DNA from 3 places in the Paenibacillus sabinae T27 genome. Region 1 is predicted to be linked to each of the others. Evidence: riboswitches for the same ligand, from Rfam matches in the RefSeq annotation. Region 1 holds a riboswitch; each other region holds the start of a gene.
The links. Region 1 has a riboswitch for cyclic di-AMP ahead of PSAB_RS13530 (APC family permease). Riboswitches for the same ligand answer to the same signal wherever they lie in the genome.

Region 1 (7,013 bases):
CTCCATTCCGGTCCTGCTGCCGAGGGATAAAATTTTACAGGGCATGGGCATCGCCACTGCCGGTCTCTCCATCGCTCAGATGCTGGGCCTCCCCATCGGCAGTTTTTTCGCCGCCCACTCCTGGAATCTTCCGTTTATCGTGATCGGTTTATTCTCCCTCCTCTTGACCATGCTGATTCCCTTCCTCATGCCTTCCATACCGCCGCGAAGCTCATCGGTTGACCGGCTTTCCCTCCTGAAGCCTTATGCCCTTCTTCTCTCTTCCCGCATTGCGGTTAGCGCCTTCGCCGCCTATTTTATCTTCCAGATCGGTAATTTTGCAGCCTTTTCTTTCCTCGGCTCCTGGCTCTCCGGCGCCTTCGGGTTAAATGTCGCCCAAATCGGGCAAGTCATGCTGTTTCTGGGTCTCGGCAACTTGCTTGGCAGCCTGTTCGGCAGCCGTTTAACCCAGCGGTTCGGCCGCTCCGGGACATTAATTTTGGGCATTATCATCAATAGCGTGCTGTTTCCGCTGCTCTCGCTGACGGGAAGTATTACGGGAATCAAGGCGGAGCTGGTCATCATCTTCGGAATCACCGGAATGCTGTTCCCCATCATGATGAGCTCCCTCCAGTCTTTGTCGGATACCGCCCGGGGAACGATCTCGGCTTTGGCGAACACCCTGATGTATTTCGGAACCACGATCGGAGCCGCGGCAGCAGGAGGGATTTATCAGGCCTCGGGTATTTTTCTTGGCGTTACGCTGCTGACTTTGCTCTGTTTCGTTCTCTCCGCCTTCCTCTTTCGAAAAAGCGGTGTCGCGGCAGCTTAGATGGATTCAAACGGCCAAAGCAGGGTAAATTACTGATTAAGAGTGACAATCCGGCAAAGGATGGGATCGTAATATGGAAGAACATGTGCAAATGCTGGCCGATTGGCTGAACGGGCATACCGGCGGAACGATAGTTATCGAAAAGCAGGAGCTTGAGGACCAGGATAAAGTCTTTTTCAAGCTGGATCGAGTTGATTACAGGGATGCCTCAAGCGTTATCGACGATTATCTGGACAGTGCCCTTATCCTGCATGGCACGGGCAGCACAATGAACGCGGACGGGGAATTGGTCAACCTTCCGCTTCACAGCTACGAAATCGCGGTCAGCGGCCTGGCCTTCGCCTCTGCGGATGAGAGTAGGGTGCAAGCGCAGACGGACCGGGCCAAATATACGCTTGCGCTGGAGTAAGAACATGTAAAAAAAAGCTGCGGGGAACGCTTCCCGCAGCTTTTATTTTGTGGATTTACAATATAGAACTATACCTGTCACCAGCTTCGCTTTACAGCTCTTCCCCGATAATTTCGACTTCCGTCTCCAGCTCGACGTCGAAGCGCCCCTTCACGGTCTCCCTCACATGCTGAATCAGACCGATATAATCGCTGGCCGTGGCGTTATCCGCATTAATGATGAATCCCGCATGCTTCTTCGATACTTCGGCTCCGCCGATTCTAGTTCCTTGAAGTCCGCTCTCCTGAATCAGCTGGCCCGCGAACCTTCCCGGCGGCCGCTTGAAGACACTGCCGCAGGAGGGATATTCAAGTGGCTGCTTGGATTCCCGCATCTCGGTCAGCTTATCCATCTCCGCCTTGATTTCCTCGTAGTTCCCCTCTTTCAGGGCAAAACGGGCTTCCAGGATCAGATAGTCGCCGCTTGAGAAGACGCTTTTCCGGTAGCCCCATTTCAGGTCGTCCCCCTCCAGCTTCACCATGGCGCCGGTCTTGTCGATCGCAAGCGCGCTTTGCAGCACATCGGCCACCTCGCCTCCATAAGCTCCGGCATTCATGTACAGCGCTCCGCCGACTGTGCCGGGAATCCCGCAGGCAAATTCAAGACCCGTCAATTTCCGTTCTAGCGCGAAACGGGAAGTATCAATAATTTGGGCGCCGCATTGGGCGATGACTAAATTGCCTTCAGAGTGGATGCCGCTTAATCCGGGTGTCTGCAGAACGATGCCGCGAATGCCTCCGTCCCGGATGATGACATTTGAACCGTTCCCTAATATGGTAAGCGTTATGCCGTTCTCGGCAGCATATGTAACGATCGCTTGAATTTCTTCATACGTTGAAGGTGCAGCCAGTATGTCCGCCCGGCCGCCTATTTTGGTGAAGACATGATCTTTGAGCGACTCATGGCTCTTGATCGTTCCGGATGGAACCAGCCGCTTAAGATCCTCTTGAATTTTGCCGATATCCATGGGTTTGCTCCTTTAGTTGTTATACATATCTTTGGCAATCCCCACTTTAACAACGAACAGGCTCCCTTGTCAATGACAGGAGCCTGTTATCCGGGTATAAGTTTCGGCAAAAGAAGTAGTTTCATTAAACAACTTTTTGGTCTGCCAGACTGTAAGGAAGACAGAGCGGCAATCCCGATCGCGGATCTTCAACAATGTCCGCCTCGATCCCGAACACATCGCGCAGCACATCCGGAGTCATCACATCCGCTGGAACGCCTTCGCTGACTACCGTGCCCGATTTGATCGCCACCATATGATGCCCAAAACGGGAAGCGTGGTTCAAATCATGTACAACCATGATAATTGTCCGGCCCTCCCGCTCATTCAGCACCTGCAGAAGCTGAAGCACCTCAAGCTGATGCGCCATATCCAGAAAGGTTGTCGGTTCGTCCAGGAACAGAATATCTGTCTGCTGGACCAGCGCCATGGCGATCCATGCGCGCTGCCGCTGTCCGCCGGACAGGCGCTCAATCGGCCGGTCGCGGAAAGCGTCCATCCCGGTAACCTCAAGGGCGGAGGAAATGATTCTCCGGTCTTCCGCGATAAGCGAGCCGAAGCCCTTCTGATGCGGATAACGTCCGTAGCTCACCAGCTCGGAAACGGTCAAGCCGTCCGGAGCGGTCGGATTTTGCGGCAAAATCGCGAGCTGCCGGGCAACTTCCTTCGTCGATTGGGTATGAATGGATTTACCGTCCAGGAGCACAGTGCCGCTTGTCGGCTTCATCAGCCGGGCCATCGTCTTCAGGATCGTCTTATTTTCCTGAACCGTTGGCTCCTACCAGAGCCGTAATTTTCCCTGTCGGCACAGACAGGTTGAGATCCTTGACAATTATCGATTCCGCGTAGCCGATATTTAATGGATTCGCATGCAAACGTTCCATCGTTAGCCATTCACCCCTTAATCTTGTCAACTCAAATGATAATGATTATCCTTTTACGTGTCATGCATAGTAATGGCAGCGCCCTGCTTGTACTTAGTACATACAAAAAAAGCTGCCGCCAGAGACATTTTCCAGCAGCAGCTTTCCGCTAGCGGGCAGATCGCCCGGTTATTTATTCAAGTGATAAGGAACCGTTGCAACGACAATATCCTTGTGGTTCATGAGATAGGTCCGGATAAATACGCTCGTCTGGTTATGCAGTATTGCCTGCCACCAGTGCTTCGTAATAAACTGCGGAATCAGAATCGTAATATGATCGGTCGCAGCATTCTTCCATTCCACTGTATCAATAAATTTAACCAGCGGACGCATGACGCTGCGGTACCGGGAACGAAGCACGATTAAGCGTACGCCGGGGTTCCATTCTTCCCACTTGGCCTCCATCTTGCGGATTTCTTCTTCGTCAAAGCCAACATAGACAGCCACCACATTGTCGGTCAGGGATTTGGCATAGCTGATCGAATTCAGCACCGCGCGCGTCACGGCCGATACCGGAATCACAATCGTGCTTCCTTTAATACACGGCTTATCCTTATCCAGCTGAATCCGGAGCTCGTCTGCGGTGTTCTGATAGTGACGATGAATGCGGAAGAAAATCAACATAACGATTGGTAAGAAGATAAAGGCCACCCATACGTTTGCGAATTTGGTAATCACAAATATCAGCGTAATGGTCAAGGTGGTCAGCATGCCGACCGTATTCACGGCGAACTTCGCCTTCCAGCCCGCTGGCTTCAGCTTCTTCCAGCGGATCATCATCCCAAGCTGGGACAGCGTGAACGGAATAAATACGCCGACAGCATACAGCGGAATCAGGTTACCCGTCTCACCGTGGAACGCTGCCACGAGGAGCGCTGAGGCCACGCCAAGGAAAATAATGCCGTTGGAGAAGCCAAGGCGGTCGCCGCGAACCATAAAGGCATGCGGCAGGTATTTGTCTTTAGCCAGCATGAACGACAGCAACGGGAAGGCCGAGTAGGCCGTGTTGGCCGCCAGGAACAGGATCACCGCAGTGATCGCCTGAATGAAATAATACAGGACCCCACGTCCGAAGGTCGATTCGGCAATTTGCGAAACCACCGTTTCCTTGACGTTCGGGGTAATGCCGTACCAGTAAGCCAGCAGCGTAATGCCGGTGAACATGAATCCAAGAATCGTCCCCATCATAATGAGGGTTTTTGCGGCATTTTTTTCCGCAGGGACCTTAAAGTTTGGAATGGCATTGGATACCGCTTCGACACCGGTCAGGGCTGAACAGCCGGAGCTGAAAGCCTTCAGCAGCAGGAACAGGCTGACATTGGATACCGCAGTTCCGATTTCAGGCACGGAAGCATTACCGCCGCTTATAGCAAATTTGATCAGCCCGGAGACAATCAGAACAACGATGGACAAGACGAACAAATATACCGGTATGGCAATGAAAGATGCCGACTCGGTTACGCCGCGAAGATTGATAATGGTTAAAATAATGATTACCGTCACTGCGATGGCAACGGAATGTTCATGCAAACTCGGAAATGCAGAAGTGATTGCATCCGTACCAGCCGAGGCGCTAACAGCAACCGTCAGGATGTAATCCACAAGCAGTGAACCGCCTGCGAGCAGTCCCGTGGAAACGCCGAGATTATCCTTGGCTACGATATAGGCTCCCCCGCCATGAGGGTAAGCGAAAATCGTCTGCCGATAAGATAAAATCAGAATTGCCAGTAGTCCCAATACCGCGAGGGCAATCGGTAATGAATACCAGATAGCCGTAAAACCTGCTGCTACCAGCACAATCAAAATCTGTTCCGTTCCGTAAGCGACCGACGACAGTGCGTCCGACGACAGAACGGCTAGTGCCTTCACTTTGGTTAACTTTTCGTTGTCAAGTTCGGTTGATTTTCTGGGACGACCGATCAATAGTCGTTTTACTCTGCTTACCATTTGGATACAGTTCCTCTCTTTTGTGAGTTGAAACGGTAGTACCGCGCGCCGTTTTCAGTGGTGGATTTTCATAAATAAGGGCACAAAAAAAAGCATACGGAAATGACCGCATGCTTATGCATGATCATTATCCCACTGTTGCTTACGAGGTTAGCTGGCGGATTCGGGCTGTGGAAGCCCTACGGTCCGAAGGTTCGGTACCGATTCACCCCGTTGGCCGTCTAAGCGGTCAAGTTGGTTCCCCCGTTTTTCCATCTGGAAAATTCAGCGCATATTCAACTTCTCACAAGGTCTAATATTAGTCCATAATGCCATGACCGTAAACAGTGAAAATGATGAAAAAGAATTGAAAAACGGACCAATTCACGCAAATTCTCTTCAGGAGATATTAATGTCGTTCATTATCTTGTATTATCCCTGCAGCACGGGTTTTTATGTCCATTGAAGAAAAAAACTTGCGCGTTATACTTGGTTTCCGTCCTCCGCCTCTTCCGTTTCCGCCTCCTCCTCACGTTCTCTGGCGTTCCACAGCAGCAGGACAATAAGAATAAAAGCCGTCAGCGCAAGCAGCGGAATTGTCACAAATCCGAAAAAATTCAGGTAATCTTTCGTGCATGGAACACCGACTGTACAAGGAAGAACTTTGCCTAGCGCCGGAATTTTCTGCTCCGCGTAATGATACAGCGATATGCTGCCACCAATGGCACACAGCGGAAGGATATAAGAAATAATCTTCTTATCATTCCGGTAAGTCGCGATGCCGAGAAGAATCACCTGAGGGTACATGAAAATCCGCTGGAACCAGCAGAGCTTGCATGGCTCATATTTCAACACCTCGCTTAAATAGAGGCTGCCGGCTGTGGCAACCAGGGATACAAACCAGGCCAGGTAGAGACCATGCCGACTCAAGAAGCCGGAGAATGCTTTCATTCTGTCTCAACCGCCTTGGACGCCGTTTCAATCGCTTTGACGATCGCTTCAAGATTGAAAGGCTCATTGGTCTTTATACCATTAATAAACAGCGAGGGTGTGCTTGTAACATGGTTGTTCTCCGCAATCGCGTTATCGTCCGCCAGCTCATCGGCATAGGTCCGTTCCTTAATATCCTTGCGCAGCAGATTGTAATCGATGTCAATCTTCTCTTTTTGCGCAAGCTCTACCAAGAAATCCTCCGTCGCCCACTCGGTATTCTCGTCCCCCTGATTAGCGTACAGGGCATCGTAATATTTCCAGAACGCTTCGCTGTTCTGATGGTAAACTGACAGCGCCGCGAATGAAGCGGTCTTGGAATCAGGCCCGAGAAAGGACATATTGACAAAATACAAGGCAGCTTTGCCTTTGTCGATGTAATCCTCTACAAGCTGCGGCTTGACTTCACCGGAGAACCGGGCGCAGGCCGGACATTTAAAATCTCCAAATTCCACCAGTTTTACTGGCGCATCCGCCGCTCCAAGCCTTGGGAGCTTATCGTACGGAAAGGATACCGGACTCGCGGGACTCCCGGGGCTGCCCGTATTTTTGGAAGCTAGTACAAACATCGCGGCAAAAAGAACCACTACGAGCAGTATCCCAACCGTTAATAGGATGACCGTCTTCTTCTTTTGCCGTTGCAGCTGGGCCTTGCGTCTTTCCTGGATCGAGGCCGAGGAGGCCCGGGTGCTTTGTTTCGGTTTGCTCAAGATTAAAGTTCCTTTCTGTCCTGCCGGACCGGAGTAAGGGAATGATGGTTATTAGCAGAAAAATTATATAATCTTTGAACCGGCTTTGGCAAACGGGGCGCCTTCCCTCTTAAACGCTTTCATTCAGCATGCAAAAAAAGAACGCCTCTAAAGCCGCTTGCTTTAGGGGCGCTCTGGGACAACTATTAGTGCTGCCTTT
Region 2 (7,013 bases), 210 kb from region 1:
GAAGGGTGCAGTTATTTTTTTGATGTTCAATGATTTAATTTTTTTCTTGACTAAATAGTCTGAAAAGGATAAGATAGGTATCAGAAAGGAGGTGCTCAATATATGGGCAGAAGCATTCGTTAACCCAGGCTGCTAAATTAACCTCGGCCCTGGGGGTTTTGGACGATATTGCAACTGTCATTCTCTCTGCGCTTGACCATTAGTGGAGCGGTATTGGACGCTTCATTATATTTTATACTTATTAGATCGTTTGATCTAGAAAACGTCGTTCCAACTCCGGTTTTCGGTTGCAGAGTCACTATTTTAATCTAGATTGACTATTCATGAATATTTCGGACTTATTAGTCTAAAAAAGAAAGGGAGTAATTGATATGGTAAATAACAGTAAAATTCTAGTGACAGGCGGAAGAGGCAAAACAGGAAGCCGTATAGCTAAGCGGCTTACAGATCTGGGCTATGCCGTTCGTACGGCCGATCGCGGTACTTCCGCTCCAGGAAGCACAAATGAGCATGTTACCTTTGATTGGTACGATGAAACAACATATGAACCTGCTATAAAAAACGTGGATAGCATCTATTTGGTGGGTCCCCTTGCAGTTATGGATCCATCCAAGATGATGGTGCCGTTTCTGGAGAGGGCTGTAGAGGCCGGCGTTCGCCGAGTGGTTTTGCTCAGCAGCGCTTCCGTGCCCGAAGGTGGACCTGTGTTCGGCAAGGTGCATCAGGTAATAGGTCAACTTGTCCCGGAGTGGGCGGTACTGCGTCCGTCTTATTTTATGCAAAATTTCACTGAGGGTCACCACGGAGCCCAAATCAACAGTGACGGGGTGATGATTACGGCTACAGGATCGGGCCGGGTCGGATTCGTTGATGCCGACGATATTGCCGAGGTGGGCGTAAGAGCGCTGATTGATGAGCAGCCTCACAATACAGATCATATCATCACAGGTCCTGATTCGTTTAGTTATGCGGAGGCTGGAGAAATCATCGGCGCTGCTGCAGGACGAACCATCCAACATGTAAATATTAGCACGGAAGAGCTGGCGGCCGGGATGATGAAGTTCGGGATGGCCGAAGACTATGCTCATTTTCTCGCAGGGCTGGATGAAGCGATCAGGCTTCACGGTACTGAAGACCAGGTTACGGATACAGTTCAGCGTGTGACCGGACGACCGCCTAAATCTCTAAAAGACTTTGCCATCGCGCACGCCTCACATTGGAAACAGAATTGAAAGCGGCTGAAGCTATGAACTCATTATTTAACTTGAGCGGAAAAACCGCTATTGTGACAGGCGCAGGCAGAGGTATCGGAAAAAGTATTGCTTTGGGATTAGCCGAATCGGGTGCAAATGTGGTTCTATCCAGTCGTACGCAGTCCGAATTAGAGGAGGTGGCGAATGAGATTCGCAAGATAGGAACGGAATCATTGGTGATCCCTTGCGATGTAACGAAGCCCGAGGATATCCAACAAGTAGTAGATGAGACGAAAAATCGTTTCGGATCTATTGATATTCTGATTAACAATGCGGGAATGACGATTAAAACGCCAGCGGAAGAATACGAATTGGACAACTGGAACCGAATTGTTGCGGTTAATCTCACCGGTGTTTTCTTATTCGCACAGTATGCGGGCAGGGAAATGATCAAGCAGAACCGTGGACGAATCATTAATATTTCATCAGTGGGGTCCACAACTGCGCTCACAGGCTCTGTCGCCTACTGCGCCAGCAAAGGGGGAGTTAATATGCTGACAAAGGTTCTGGCGGTAGAGTGGGCAAAGTATGGGGTCAATGTGAACGGGATTGCGCCTTCTTATATTGAAACCCCGCTTGTAAAAACCGTCTCGGATGCAAAAGAAGATTTTGCCGGAAAAGTGACGGAACGAACTCCCCTTGGCAGAATGGGCCATCCCAATGAGCTGGCGGGTGCCGCGGTATTTCTTGCATCCGATGCAGCTTCTTATATTACAGGCGAGACCATTTTTGTAGATGGAGGCTGGACGGCTCTCGGCTTGTAAGTACTTAAAAATAAAAATACGGAGGTTAAAAAATGACACAACGAGCAGTTTCACAAGGATGGATTCTGGATATCGCACTTTCACAAGGGGGATTTGACGCCCTGCATCCCGAAGCGAAGGCAACGTTAGAAGAATGCGGCCACAATCACAGAGACTTTGACAGAGTATTTGAATTGGTTAAAAGCGGCGTCATGATCCCGAAAGCATGGTCGACCGTTGCGGCCCAGGCAGAAGAACGCGCAAAGCACTATGAAAGCGAGGGTTTCCCGGCAACCGCCAAAGATTTGTATCAGCGTGCTGCGGTGATGTGGGGCAGAGCGCAATATTCATTTTTTAACGATGATCCCAGAAAAGCCGTATTTCGCGAGCGCTGTAATGAGTCCGTCGCAGCGATTTCGCGCCTGAGCAATCAAACGATCCAGAGGGTTGAGCTGGATTTTGAAGGCAAAAAAATATTCGGTCTGCTGTTTCTCCCTGAAGGAAACGTATCGAACGCTCCTGCTGTCATTCTTGGTCCGGGCATGGACATGATCAAAGAGGATTATATCCAGATTGCCCAACGCTACTATACGTCCCGGGGCATGATTGCTCTGTCGATTGAAGGGCCTGGTCAGGGAGAATCCGGATCATCCGGACTCAAAGTCACCTTAACCAACTACCAGCGCGCCATCAGCCGGTATATTGACTTTCTTGAGGAGCTACCACAGGTTGACAAGAATCGGATAGGTCTGTTTGGAGTCAGTATGGGCGCGATCTGGGGATTACGGGGAGCTGCCCACGACAACCGTCTGAAATCATTAGCCACATTCATGGCAGGCCCCGGTGAACTGGAGAAGTCTTTCAGCAAAGCTCAACCGAGCTTCAAGGCCAATATGATGTATATGTCCGGATATACCGATGAAGAGAAGTTTGATAAGGAAATGGCGGCGAATTACAGCATTTGGCATCTGGTTCCGAACATCACTTGCCCGGTACTGATCGGCAACGGTGAATTTGATGAGCTTATCCCGGTTGAAGATGCGATTGCGCTATACGAGCTCATCAAGGCTCCCAAGGAGCTGCGGATCTATGAGAATGAATTCCATCCCCTTGGCGGTGTTGCAGCGGAGATCTTCCGTTACGGCTCGGAATGGACGCAGCGGGCGCTGAATGGCGATTTCGCTCAAAGACCCGATAAACGCTATTATGTGCATACGGATGGACGTGTCATCGAAGGATCGGCAAATCCGGCATGGTGGCTTGGCGCCCAACCTCCCGAGATCCTTGCGCGGAAACAATCGCCAGAGTCGTAAGCCGGGGCATTCCGGTTGCAGATTCAATATTTCAATGATAAGGAGTGGTAAATATGACGTTCAATCCGGCAGATTATGAAAAGGTGCAGGAAGCTTCACGGGAGATCTTCCATAAGTTTTGCAAATCTTTTTTGGAAAAAGACATGAATCAATTTATTGAGCTGTTTGATGACAATGCGCTGTTCGAGTTTCCTTACGCTCCTAAAGGCTTTACTCAAAAACTTGAAGGCAAGGCTGCCATTTATGAGTATGTTAAAGACTTCCCTCAAAGGTTTGATATCACACGGTTCAGTGAACCAACCTTTCACTTCGCGATGAACCCCAATATCATGATAGTCGAATTCGAAATTGAGGAAGCGCAAGTCCTGACCACCGGCAAGCCTTATCTTCAGAAATATATCTCGGTGATCGAAACGAGAGACAATAAAATCGTACACTACAAAGATTATTGGAATCCGGTAGTAGCGCTTGTAGCGCTTTTGGATGCAGAAACATTGCAGAAAGTATTAAACGAGCAGTAAGGAGTTGAAATGGTGGAGGTGGGGATTAGAGTTGATCGATTATGATTCTATCCCCACTGATAGACATTTTTCTTACGAAGAGACGTCGGCCTGCGGGAAGCAGGAAAGCGCCGGCGCGGAGATTCAGGATTAGCAGCCTGTTCCAATCTTCGCGCCGCAGAGCAGATACAGAGGTGAGTCGTTCCGACGGAGTTGCGGCTATGTACCCAACCGGCTGCCGGGTGCTCCGGAGAATAACAGCCTTGAATGTAAAATTTTCCTTTCGGCATACATCCACCGTATTACTTCTGATATGTCAATGATCTTATATTCGGATTTTTGTTTCTGAAAGTTAATTTTTATATTCTTAATTTCATTTATTCGGTGAAGAACTCCTTCTATGGAAACACTTCCCTTTACTCACCTCAAATGAAGGATGGGATACTGCGATTACCGGCGGGATTCTTGATAAGGAGAAACGGACGATTTTCGACTCTGCGCTCAGCTAAAGACGGTAGAGCAAGGGAGCAGCAACGATTATGTGGTGTGCGGTTAGTCCTGATCTGGAAGGCTTAAGCGGCGTGAAGCCTATGCGGCCGACCTGGAAGCAGCCCGGTGCCTCCGGGAGTTAAGGGATTATATTACTTATTTTACCTATTTTCGGAATAAACATGGATTGTCTCGGCTGCTGCCAACACCGCAAGCATCCTAAGGTTTTATGGTGTTTGCGGCGTTGACTTTGGCCGAATGGGACAGCTTGCGAGAAACGGAGCAAAAATGAGAAAATCATCGGCCGCTTAAGAGAGAAGCCAAAGAATCCGCTTTTATTCATGAAGAGGAGGCATTCTTTGGCTCCTTTTGCCATCTGGAACGTTTTACATTAGACTGCCACAGGCGTAAGATTCAAATCAACAACTGAATATATTGTAACTGTTCTCAAATGGCTGAATTCCGACAATGGGAACGGGGGAACCAATGGTGAATGCGGCTTTCGATCTGATGCTGCCGCTCACTTGGGGTGAATCCTTGCTGCGTGCTGTAAAGCCGCTCTGGCAAGGTAGGGCAATCTCGCTGCCCGAATCCGTCAGCTAACCCCGTAAGCCTCGTAGAGAGAGGATGAGCGCCATGATCAATTAACCGACCACGGAGAGCCCTGCCGCTTCTGTGGTCTTTTTGCTGGGCATTTAGGAAGGGAAGGCGATCTGTATGAGGAATGAAAAATCTTATAACAACGAAAGTTAGAGTGCTTAGGCACTATCTGAACTGCTTGAAAGGGGGGGATTGCTATCGTTACTGTATTTATTGTGTGCTTCTGGGTAGGGTTACTGCTTCTCCTCAGCGGCGGATTTCATGGGCATGGCCTGGCGGGTCATCTGCATGTAGGAGGCAGCGATGCTGGAGGTCCGGGCTTTGTACCCATACTCCCGCTGATGGTGTTTGTCACGGTTTGGGGCGGAACTGGTTATGTGCTAACCCGGTTCAGCGGAATGAAAATACTTGCAGTGGTGCTGATCTGCACCGTGGTTGCCTTGCTGCTGGGCTGTCTGATGTATGCGGTGCTGGACCGGGTGATGACTCGGTATGACAACAGCATGAATGAAATGGATTATGATCCAACAGGGCAACTAGGGTACATCAGTATTTCTGCAGTGGATGGAGCGGTTGGGGAGATGAAATATGTACTGCACGGAACGATGCGCTCCATTGGAGTGCGGGCAGAAACCGGCCAGCAGCTCGCCAAGGGCGACAGGGTGATTATTTTGAAGGTGAAAAAAGGAATGGCGTCAGTAACCCTCTTCGAGAGGGAAATCGAACAATTATAAATAACGGGGAGTGTCGAACCGAATGGTTATTCTTTATTTGATCGCGGCAATTGTTGTTGTTATCCTGCTGGCTTTGTACACTATCGTGAACTCTTATAAAAAGGTTCCACCCAATCAGGCGATGATTGTGTACGGCCTCGGCGGAAAAAGAGTGGTGCAGGGCGGCGGGACGTTCGTCATCCCCGGCTTCCAAAACAATAAGACCATCTCCATGATGCTGATGAGCTTTGATGTCATTCCGGCGCAGGCGATGTTCTCCCGGCAAGGCATCAAGCTCAACTTGGAGGCGGTGGCCCAGATTAAGATCAAAAGTGATCCTACCGCTATTCTGACTGCCAGCGAGCAGTTTATCGACCGGCCGGAAGAAGACCGCGAGACGATTATCCTGCATTCGGTGGAAGGCCATTTGCGCGGCTTAATCGGGCAGTTGTCGGTGGAATCCATACTAAAGACACCCGACGAAATCAACAGCAAGATGCGGGAGACCTGCTCGGAAGACCTCGACAAGATGGGGCTTGAGGTGGTTAGCTTCACCATTAAGAAAATTACCGACGACAAAGGGTATATCGACAATATGGGGGTTCCGGAGATTGAGCGCATCCGCCGCGATGCCAGCATTGCCAAGGCGGAAGCGGAACGCGACATTCTGATCAAGCAGGCCGAGGCGGAGAAAGAATCCTCCATTGCCAAAGCCAATGCGCATCAGGCAACCATTGAAGCGGAAACCGCCGCTCGCGCCAAGGAATCCTTGTTCGAGAAGGAACTGAACATTAAGCAGGCGGACTTTAAGCTGGAGACGGAAGTGAAGAAAGCGCAAGCGGATCTTGCGTACGAATTGCAGCAGAACAAAATTAAGCAGTCGCTGGTTACCGAACAGGTCAAGATCACGCAGATGGAAGCGGAAGCCAACCGGACCGTCCGGGAAATCGAAGTTGAGCTGAGACAGAAGGAGCTGGAGGCAACGGTGATCAAGCCTGCCCAAGCGGAGAACCAGGCTACGATTATGAGAGCGGAAGCAGCCAAGCAGCGGCAAATTCTTGAGGCTGAAGCAGAGGCAGCCACGACGACCAAGCGCGGGCTAGCAACGGCGGAAGCAGAGCTGGCGAAGGGGAAAGTGAGCGCGGAAATTGTTCAACTGGCTGGAGCGGCGGAAGCGGGAGCACTGGAGAAGAAAGCCGAAGCGTACAAACAGTTCACGCAAGCTGCGCTTACAGTGGAATTCTTGAAAGTTCTGCCAGAGCTGGCTGAGAAAGTCGCTGCCCCGCTGGCCAATGTCGATAAAATTACAGTGATTTCCCAGGATGGAGTTTCATCCGGTGTGAACAAAATTACCGGCGATATCGCCAAAATCATGGCCCAGGTTCCCGAATTGACCCAGACG
Region 3 (7,013 bases), 2.4 Mb from region 1:
TATATAACCCGCGGCTGGGGCAGCGTCAAGGAACAGCTGTATATTCTGATTCTGCTGTTTATCTACCGGCTGCTCTGGGGCTATTTTCTGTACCGCTTCGTAAGGTCCGCCGTCGTTCCCGCGCTTCTGCGGTATCCTTCCGAGAATGCCGGCGGCAGCGCGATAGGCAGGCTGCTGTATTATATCGACGCCCAATTCAGCCTGTCTTCCGAGCCCGACGTACGACGCTGGCTGTGGACGCTGCTTGTTCTGGCGGGCGTGCGCCTGCTGGCGACGCCGTTCATACGAGCCGGACTCCTGCATGAGCTGCATCAGGAGAGCAGGGGCGAGCGCGGGCTGTTCTTTTTTCCCGGTATGAAAAAATACGGGCTGCCCGTCCTGCTCTTCAGCGCCGCTGAATGGGCCTTGTCCCTGCTTCCCCTATACTGGCTTCTCCCCGAGGGGCGCAGACTCATCCTGTCCTCCTACTGGGAGCCGGGGCTGCTCCTGAAGCTGCTGCCGTTTATTCTCGGATGGCTGCTCTACGCGTTTATCATTCGCCAGATTCTGCTGTATATGCAGTTCGGTTATACCACTGGTGCCGGACTATTCGCTTCTCTGCTGACCGCCCTGCAATGCTTTCTTCCTGCCGCGGCACTGCGGATTCTGTTCGGACTTGCGGGACTGTCGATCTTCCTTATATGCGCGGTGACGGGGCTCCTGTGTCCCGGACTGCCCGCTTTCCTCATCAGGCAGCTTGCGCCTCTCCCTTCCACTTTATTCGATTTGTGGGGGCTTGCGGCGCAGTATCATCTATGGCGCGGCAGAACGAAGGCTTCCTAAACTTAATATACCGAAGCAAGCAAAAAGAGTTCAAATTCCGTGACAGGAATCTGAACTCTTTTTTATTTTGATATTTTCCAACATTTCGTCCTCTGAAATAAATTTGCCAAACCCTGAATCCTCTGCTACAATGAGCCATGTGCCAAGGTAACAAGTTTGTAATTATTTAAAACTATTTTGTTATTTTGTCGTATGATGATAAATCAAGTCGATTGTTCTGGTGCATAACTAGGCCAAATTCCCGGGCACCGGGGAGCGGGGGAACCATTTTTTTGGGTGAATTGATCTTGTAACTAGAGAGGTCATAGGGAACCTTCAAACCGAATCCTTAAGCTAACCACGCAGGCATTGGAAGGAGAACATAAGCTTTGAAAGGTCAACATATCAAGAAAAAACTCGCAGCCGCAGCGCTGGGCCTTGTGATGGCTTTCACTCTAGGGTCGGGAAGCGCTTTCGCAGATTCGAAAATGGACACAGTTATAGCAAAAACATTGGGAACCTCATATAAAACCGGTGGAATGAGCACAGCCGGTTTCGATTGCTCCGGATTTACCAAATACGTATTCACCAAATTAGGACTTAACCTTCCTCGTACATCCAAAGCGCAATTCAAAGTAGGAACCTCCGTATCGCGCAGCAAGCTACGCTCTGGAGATCTGGTATTCTTCAATACGGTCGGCAGCGGCGTTTCCCATGTCGGCATTTATGTCGGCAACGGCAAATTCGCGAACTCCTCTTCTTCGCGCGGCGTAACCATCAGCTCGCTCAGCCAATCCTACTGGGCCAACCGCTATGTCGGCGCCAAACGTGTCATGAACACCAAAGCCTACCAGGCGGTGGCTTACGATTGATTCATCCTGCCCGGAATATGATCCAGATCATCCGTTCCGGGTTTTTCCCTTTTTTCTGTATATAGTTAAGCTACACTTCATTCGGCGGCTTGAAACAGATTTTGCAAAAATCGGCGCTGAAAATTTTTTTTAGCATAAAAACGCGGTTTTTATCCGGGTTATTTAAGCGAATTCATAAATGTAAGCGCTACAAAATCGAATTTTGCTATGTTAAAAGTGATTGCCATCCAATAAAAGGTTTGTTACAATAAGCGCAATGAGTTTATAGTAACATTTTTGTAATGAATATTAACGTTTTGACGATAAATTTGTCATGATTTACAGGACATAATCCGAACACTATATCGTATGTGCCGAGTTCCCTAACCATTAGGGAAGCGGGGGAACCATCTTTGGGTGAATTGACCTCCTATTCATTGAGGGGTCATAGGGGACCTTCTACCGAATCCTTAAGCTAACCTCGCAGGCATTTGGAAGGAGTTTAATCTTTTGAAGAAGAAGTTGGCAGCAGCATTCATCAGCTTTTCCATCGTTCTCACACTCGGAGCAGGCAGCGCCTTTGCAGATTCCAAAATGGATAAAGTGATTGACGGCGCCATTGGAACCAAGTATGTATCCGGCGGCACGAGCACAAGCGGGTTCGATTGCTCCGGATTTACCATGTATGTATTCAATAAGATTGGCATTGATCTGCCGCACCAGTCGGGCTCCCAATTCAGAATGGGAGATGCGGTATCCCGCAGCGAACTGAGAGCAGGCGATCTTGTATTCTTTAACACCACCGGTAAAGGTGTCTCCCATGTCGGCATTTACGTCGGCTCCGGTAAATTCGCCCATGCTTCGTCTTCGAAGGGCGTTACCATTACCTCCCTGAACGACAGCTATTATGTCAATCGTTTTGTTGGCGCCAAACGGGTTATGGCCTCCAGTGCCTATCAAACCGCAGCCGTTGATTCCGTAGATAATGATGATGTACAGTAAGATTGACCGTAGAACCCCTTTCGGGCTTTAGCCCCGGGAAGGGGTTTTTGTTTTTTATAAGAACCATTAAAGCTGTTACTTGTATAATACCCCCTCCTGGATTCGTCAAACACACCATTTCCCCTCGGCCATAACTTCCTGAAATCACCTGCGCTCCCATGCTCTCTTTCCGGACTGCAAAGTTTTTGCGTCGAAATCGCCTTTTTTTGTATATAATTTAATATATAGGTTTCCCTTACCGGGGAGAGGAGGTCGCTGAATCAATGATTAGCTCCAACGTCATCTTCCATGTCGGGCCCATGACATCTGCGCATGCCAGAGACATCTGCGGTTGGCATTACAAGGCGCCCTACAATATTTACGGCTGGCTGTCCTGGGATCAAATGGAGGCGCTCGGCATTGAGTTCGGGGACCCGCGGATTCGGAGGGAGCAGTATGTCTCGGTCTTGAACGAAGAGAATGAACTCTGCGGCTTCGCCCAGCTCTTTCCGATGGAAGGCACGGTGCGTCTTGGCATCGGCATGCGTCCCGATTTGTGCGGGCAAGGGCTCGGGCATTTGTTTGTCGGAGCGATTGTAAAGGAGGCGCTGAAGCGCTATCCCAGCCGGGAAATCGATCTTGAAGTTCTGACCTGGAATCAAAGAGCCATCCGGGCCTACCGCAAAAGCGGCTTTACGATCACCGACACTTATGAACGCCGGACGCCAAGCGGTGAAAAACCTTTTTACTGTATGGTCTATGATAAGTCCTTCCTTGAAAGCTAAGCCCCGCCGCCCATCGTTCAATTTTTTGACACAAACCCTATGATAACGCTTTATCATCCGTTATAATTAGAGAAGCAGCTTACACAGGGGAGGACGATTGGGGATGCAAAAGTGGATCATGAGCGGATTATTTTTCGCTGCCTGCGCCTTTGCGGTTATCCTGATGTTCACACTGCCCGGAAAAGAGCAGGTCGCCGAGCAGAACAATGAGGCCATTCCAAGCGTTACAGCCGATCCCGCCAAAGCCGAAGCGACCGTAAAAGCGAACTGCATCACCTGCCACGGCGATCAGCTTCAGGGCGGAGTCGGACCGAATCTGCAAAAGGTAGGCGGCGAGAAAACGGCCGAGCAGATTTACAGCATCGTGACCAAAGGACGGGGACAAATGCCATCCTTCAAGGATAAGCTGGCCCCCGAGGAGATTGCCCACGTCGCCATGTGGCTGTCCGAAAAAAAATAAGCGCCGAAACAACAATACGCCGCTGCGCGGAAGGCTTCATGCTTCCCGGCACAGGGGCGTATTTTTCATAACATTCTTCTCTTGTCGTCTATTTAACGGGTCTTCTCAAACGCCTCATTAAACTCATGGGCTTCACGCACGTCAAGCGCGGTAATGCCGCCCTCCTCGTTTGTCGTAAGCCGCAGAATGACCGTTTTATAATCGATTGTGATATGCGGATGATGGTCGAACGCCTCCGAGATGGCAGCCACCTCGTCCACGAATGCAATGCCCTTCATAAAATCGTTGAACATGTATTTGCGTACGATGGCCCCGCTGTCCAGCTTCCAGCCTTCCAGCCTGCCCACTTGCTCATGCAGTTCTCCCTCAGTTAATAACACTTTATGTTTCCTCCTTAAAAAAGCAGCCGTTTAAGTTCCATTCGCCTTCCCGTTAAACAAAACATCCCTCAGTGTCTTACGTCCAAGGGATGCGCCAGGAAAAACGCTTATTTTCGGTTTAATGTATTCTTGAATCCCGGCAAATATACCTTAGACACTATCAATTTTAACATGGAGGGCAGAATGCGGCAAATCCGGCGTTGCTTTTGCTTCTTCCTGCCTAGATCAACGAAACCGATTCCAAATCCTCTTCACCGACCAAAATGTTGATGCGGTGCGTCTCCTTGTCGTGTATAACTACGCCGCTGCCAACCTGGATTACCGGCTCATTTCCGAGGGCAAAGAATAGATCCTCCGCCAGCGCTTCCCATACTTCGAGCTTGGACTCACGGGGTAGCTCCTGCCATTCGTCCGGTTCCATTTCGAAAAAAAGATAACTGTCCGGTATGAGCTCAACCGCTTTGGTCAGGTCTCGTAAAATATCTCCGTAATCTCTTCCATGCTTTACACCCACCGCTATCACTCCGCTTCATAAACAGATGAATACCCTTTCCTCATCCATTATAGCCTAAATGCCTTAACAAAAAAGGGCCGGCTGTCGATAAATAAGAATAGACATAGTTGTTCTCCGCTAATAAGCGCCGCCCATTCAAGGATGATAGACGCGGCATACGCGAGATCACTTTATTACTCATGGACGAGGTGTACAAATGCAGATTTCATCAATTATTGGCCTAGTGCTCGGTATAATTGCGGTGGTTTATGGCATGTATCTTAAGGGAGCGCCGCTCATCGCCCTCAAGAACCCCGCCGCCTTTACCATTATCATCGTAGGTACCGCAGCGTCGCTGTTCATGGCCTTCCCGATGTCGGAAATTAAAAATGTGCCGAAGTTGTTCAAAATTCTGTTTATCGGCGGGAAGAAGCTGATCGATAAAGGAGAGGTCATCACCATGTTCATGGAGTGGGCCTCCATTACCCGGCGCGAAGGCCTGCTCGCGCTTGAATCGAAGGTGGATGAGATTCAGGATGATTTCTTGCGAAGCGGCATGCGGATGATTATCGACGGCAACGACCAGGAGTTTGTCCGGGATGTGCTGCTTGAAGATATCCATGCAACCGAAGAGCGTCATAAATCCGGCGCGCTGATCTTCTCCCAGGCCGGTATGTACGCGCCGACACTGGGGGTGCTTGGGGCCGTTATCGGCCTGATCGCCGCCCTTGCGGACATGAGCGCGATGGAGAAGCTGGCACACGCTATCGGGGCGGCCTTTATCGCTACGCTGCTCGGTATTTTTACCGGTTATGTCCTTTGGCATCCAATGTCCAACAAGCTGAAGCGGCTGTCCAAGCAGGAAATCCAGATCCGGATGATGATGCTTGAGGGTCTCCTGTCCATCCAGTCCGGCGTATCCACCATTGCGATCAACCAGAAGCTCTCCGTGTTTCTGACTCCTGCGGAGCGCGCCAAGCTGAACCAGAAGGAAGGTGGCTCCGGTGAGCAAAAAGACTAGGCACGAAGACCATGAGGAGCACGCCGACGAATCCTGGCTCCTGCCCTATTCCGACCTGATGACGCTGCTCGTCGCCCTGTTCCTGGTACTGTACGCCATGAGCGCGACGGATGCGAAGAAATTCGAGGAGATGGCGCAGGCGTTCAGCTCTGCTCTCAATGGAGGTACGGGTGTGCTGGATAATACATCCATGGCGCCTACCAATAGCGATTTGGATTCAGGCAAATCCACTAAGTTGAACACCATCGCCGAAAAGAACACCACCGAGGCCGACCTCGCCAAGCTCCGTCAGAAGGAGCAGGAGGAGCTGGAGAAGCTGAAGAAGCAGTTTGACCAGTATATCAAAAACAACGGCCTGACCGACCTGCTCAGCACGAAGCTGAACCAGTCGCAGCTGTTGATTACGATCAGCGACAACGCGCTGTTCGCCTCCGGCCAAGCTGCCGTCAAGCCGGAATCCCGGCAGCTCGCTAGATCGATCTCGCAAATGCTGCAGCAGTTCCCCGATTACGAAGTGGTCGTGCAGGGATATACCGACAACATTCCGATTTCCAACAGCGAATACTCCTCCAACTGGGATCTTAGCGCCAACCGGGCGCTGCAGTTCATGAAAATTCTGCTCGTGAATCCTTATCTTAATCCGGAGAAGTTCAGCGTCATTGGCTACGGGGAATACCATCCGATTGCCGATAACTCAACCGCCGCCGGACGGGCGAAGAACCGCCGGGTCGAAGTGTCCATTCTCCGCAAATATCAGGATAATAAGACTACACTGCCTGCCAAATGACGGCAAGACCTTGTAAATCTGCTATTCAAAAAAAGAGCTGCTTTCGCTGCCCTCATCCGGGCCGAAAACAGCTCTTTATTCATGTTCCGCCTTATTCGCCGGAATCTTTTACTGAAGCTTGTACCTTAGCATTTCGCCCAGCTCCTTCTTCTCGGCCGGGGTAAGATCGCGCCACTTGCCTGCCGGAAGGTTTCCGAGGCGGATATTCATGATGCGGATGCGCTGCAGCCGCCGCACTTCATAGCCGAACGCGCTGCACATCCGGCGAATCTGCCGGTTCTTGCCTTCGGTCAGAATAATCCGAAAGACCCGCTCCGCCATCCGGGTAACCTGGCAGGGCAGTGTCTTCTCTCCAAGAATCTTCACCCCGCTGGACATTCCGGTGATAAAGGAAGGCGTAATCGGACGGTCCACGGTAACGATGTACTCCTTCTCATGCCGGCCTTCGGCGCGC

Region 2: another riboswitch for cyclic di-AMP. It lies ahead of PSAB_RS26635 (NfeD family membrane protein); the one in region 1 lies ahead of PSAB_RS13530 (APC family permease).
Region 3: another riboswitch for cyclic di-AMP. It lies ahead of PSAB_RS00490 (C40 family peptidase); the one in region 1 lies ahead of PSAB_RS13530 (APC family permease).

The regions. Positions count from the first base shown of each region.
Region 1 covers NZ_CP004078.1:2,943,806-2,950,818, forward strand. The annotation lists gene PSAB_RS13510 (MFS transporter) at 1-811, shown strand, start outside; gene ymzB (protein YmzB) at 885-1,220, shown strand; gene murB (UDP-N-acetylmuramate dehydrogenase) at 1,312-2,226, opposite strand; partial or broken gene PSAB_RS13525 (ABC transporter ATP-binding protein) at 2,351-3,149, opposite strand; gene PSAB_RS13530 (APC family permease) at 3,318-5,135, opposite strand; cyclic di-AMP (ydaO/yuaA leader) riboswitch at 5,260-5,415, opposite strand; gene PSAB_RS13535 (disulfide oxidoreductase) at 5,598-6,065, opposite strand; gene PSAB_RS13540 (DsbA family protein) at 6,062-6,814, opposite strand.
Region 2 covers NZ_CP004078.1:2,733,395-2,740,407, forward strand. The annotation lists gene PSAB_RS12610 (NmrA family NAD(P)-binding protein) at 372-1,232, shown strand; gene PSAB_RS12615 (SDR family NAD(P)-dependent oxidoreductase) at 1,247-2,017, shown strand; gene PSAB_RS12620 (alpha/beta hydrolase) at 2,050-3,309, shown strand; gene PSAB_RS12625 (nuclear transport factor 2 family protein) at 3,363-3,830, shown strand; cyclic di-AMP (ydaO/yuaA leader) riboswitch at 4,742-4,927, shown strand; gene PSAB_RS26635 (NfeD family membrane protein) at 5,096-5,632, shown strand; gene PSAB_RS12635 (flotillin family protein) at 5,655-7,013, shown strand, end outside.
Region 3 covers NZ_CP004078.1:96,225-103,237, reverse strand. The annotation lists gene PSAB_RS00500 (hypothetical protein) at 1-822, shown strand, start outside; cyclic di-AMP (ydaO/yuaA leader) riboswitch at 1,044-1,185, shown strand; gene PSAB_RS00495 (C40 family peptidase) at 1,206-1,673, shown strand; cyclic di-AMP (ydaO/yuaA leader) riboswitch at 2,015-2,157, shown strand; gene PSAB_RS00490 (C40 family peptidase) at 2,163-2,654, shown strand; gene PSAB_RS00485 (GNAT family N-acetyltransferase) at 2,918-3,418, shown strand; gene PSAB_RS00480 (c-type cytochrome) at 3,522-3,878, shown strand; gene PSAB_RS00475 (4a-hydroxytetrahydrobiopterin dehydratase) at 3,971-4,258, opposite strand; gene PSAB_RS00470 (hypothetical protein) at 4,479-4,772, opposite strand; gene motA (flagellar motor stator protein MotA) at 4,969-5,772, shown strand; gene motB (flagellar motor protein MotB) at 5,756-6,559, shown strand; gene rluF (23S rRNA pseudouridine(2604) synthase RluF) at 6,668-7,013, opposite strand, start outside.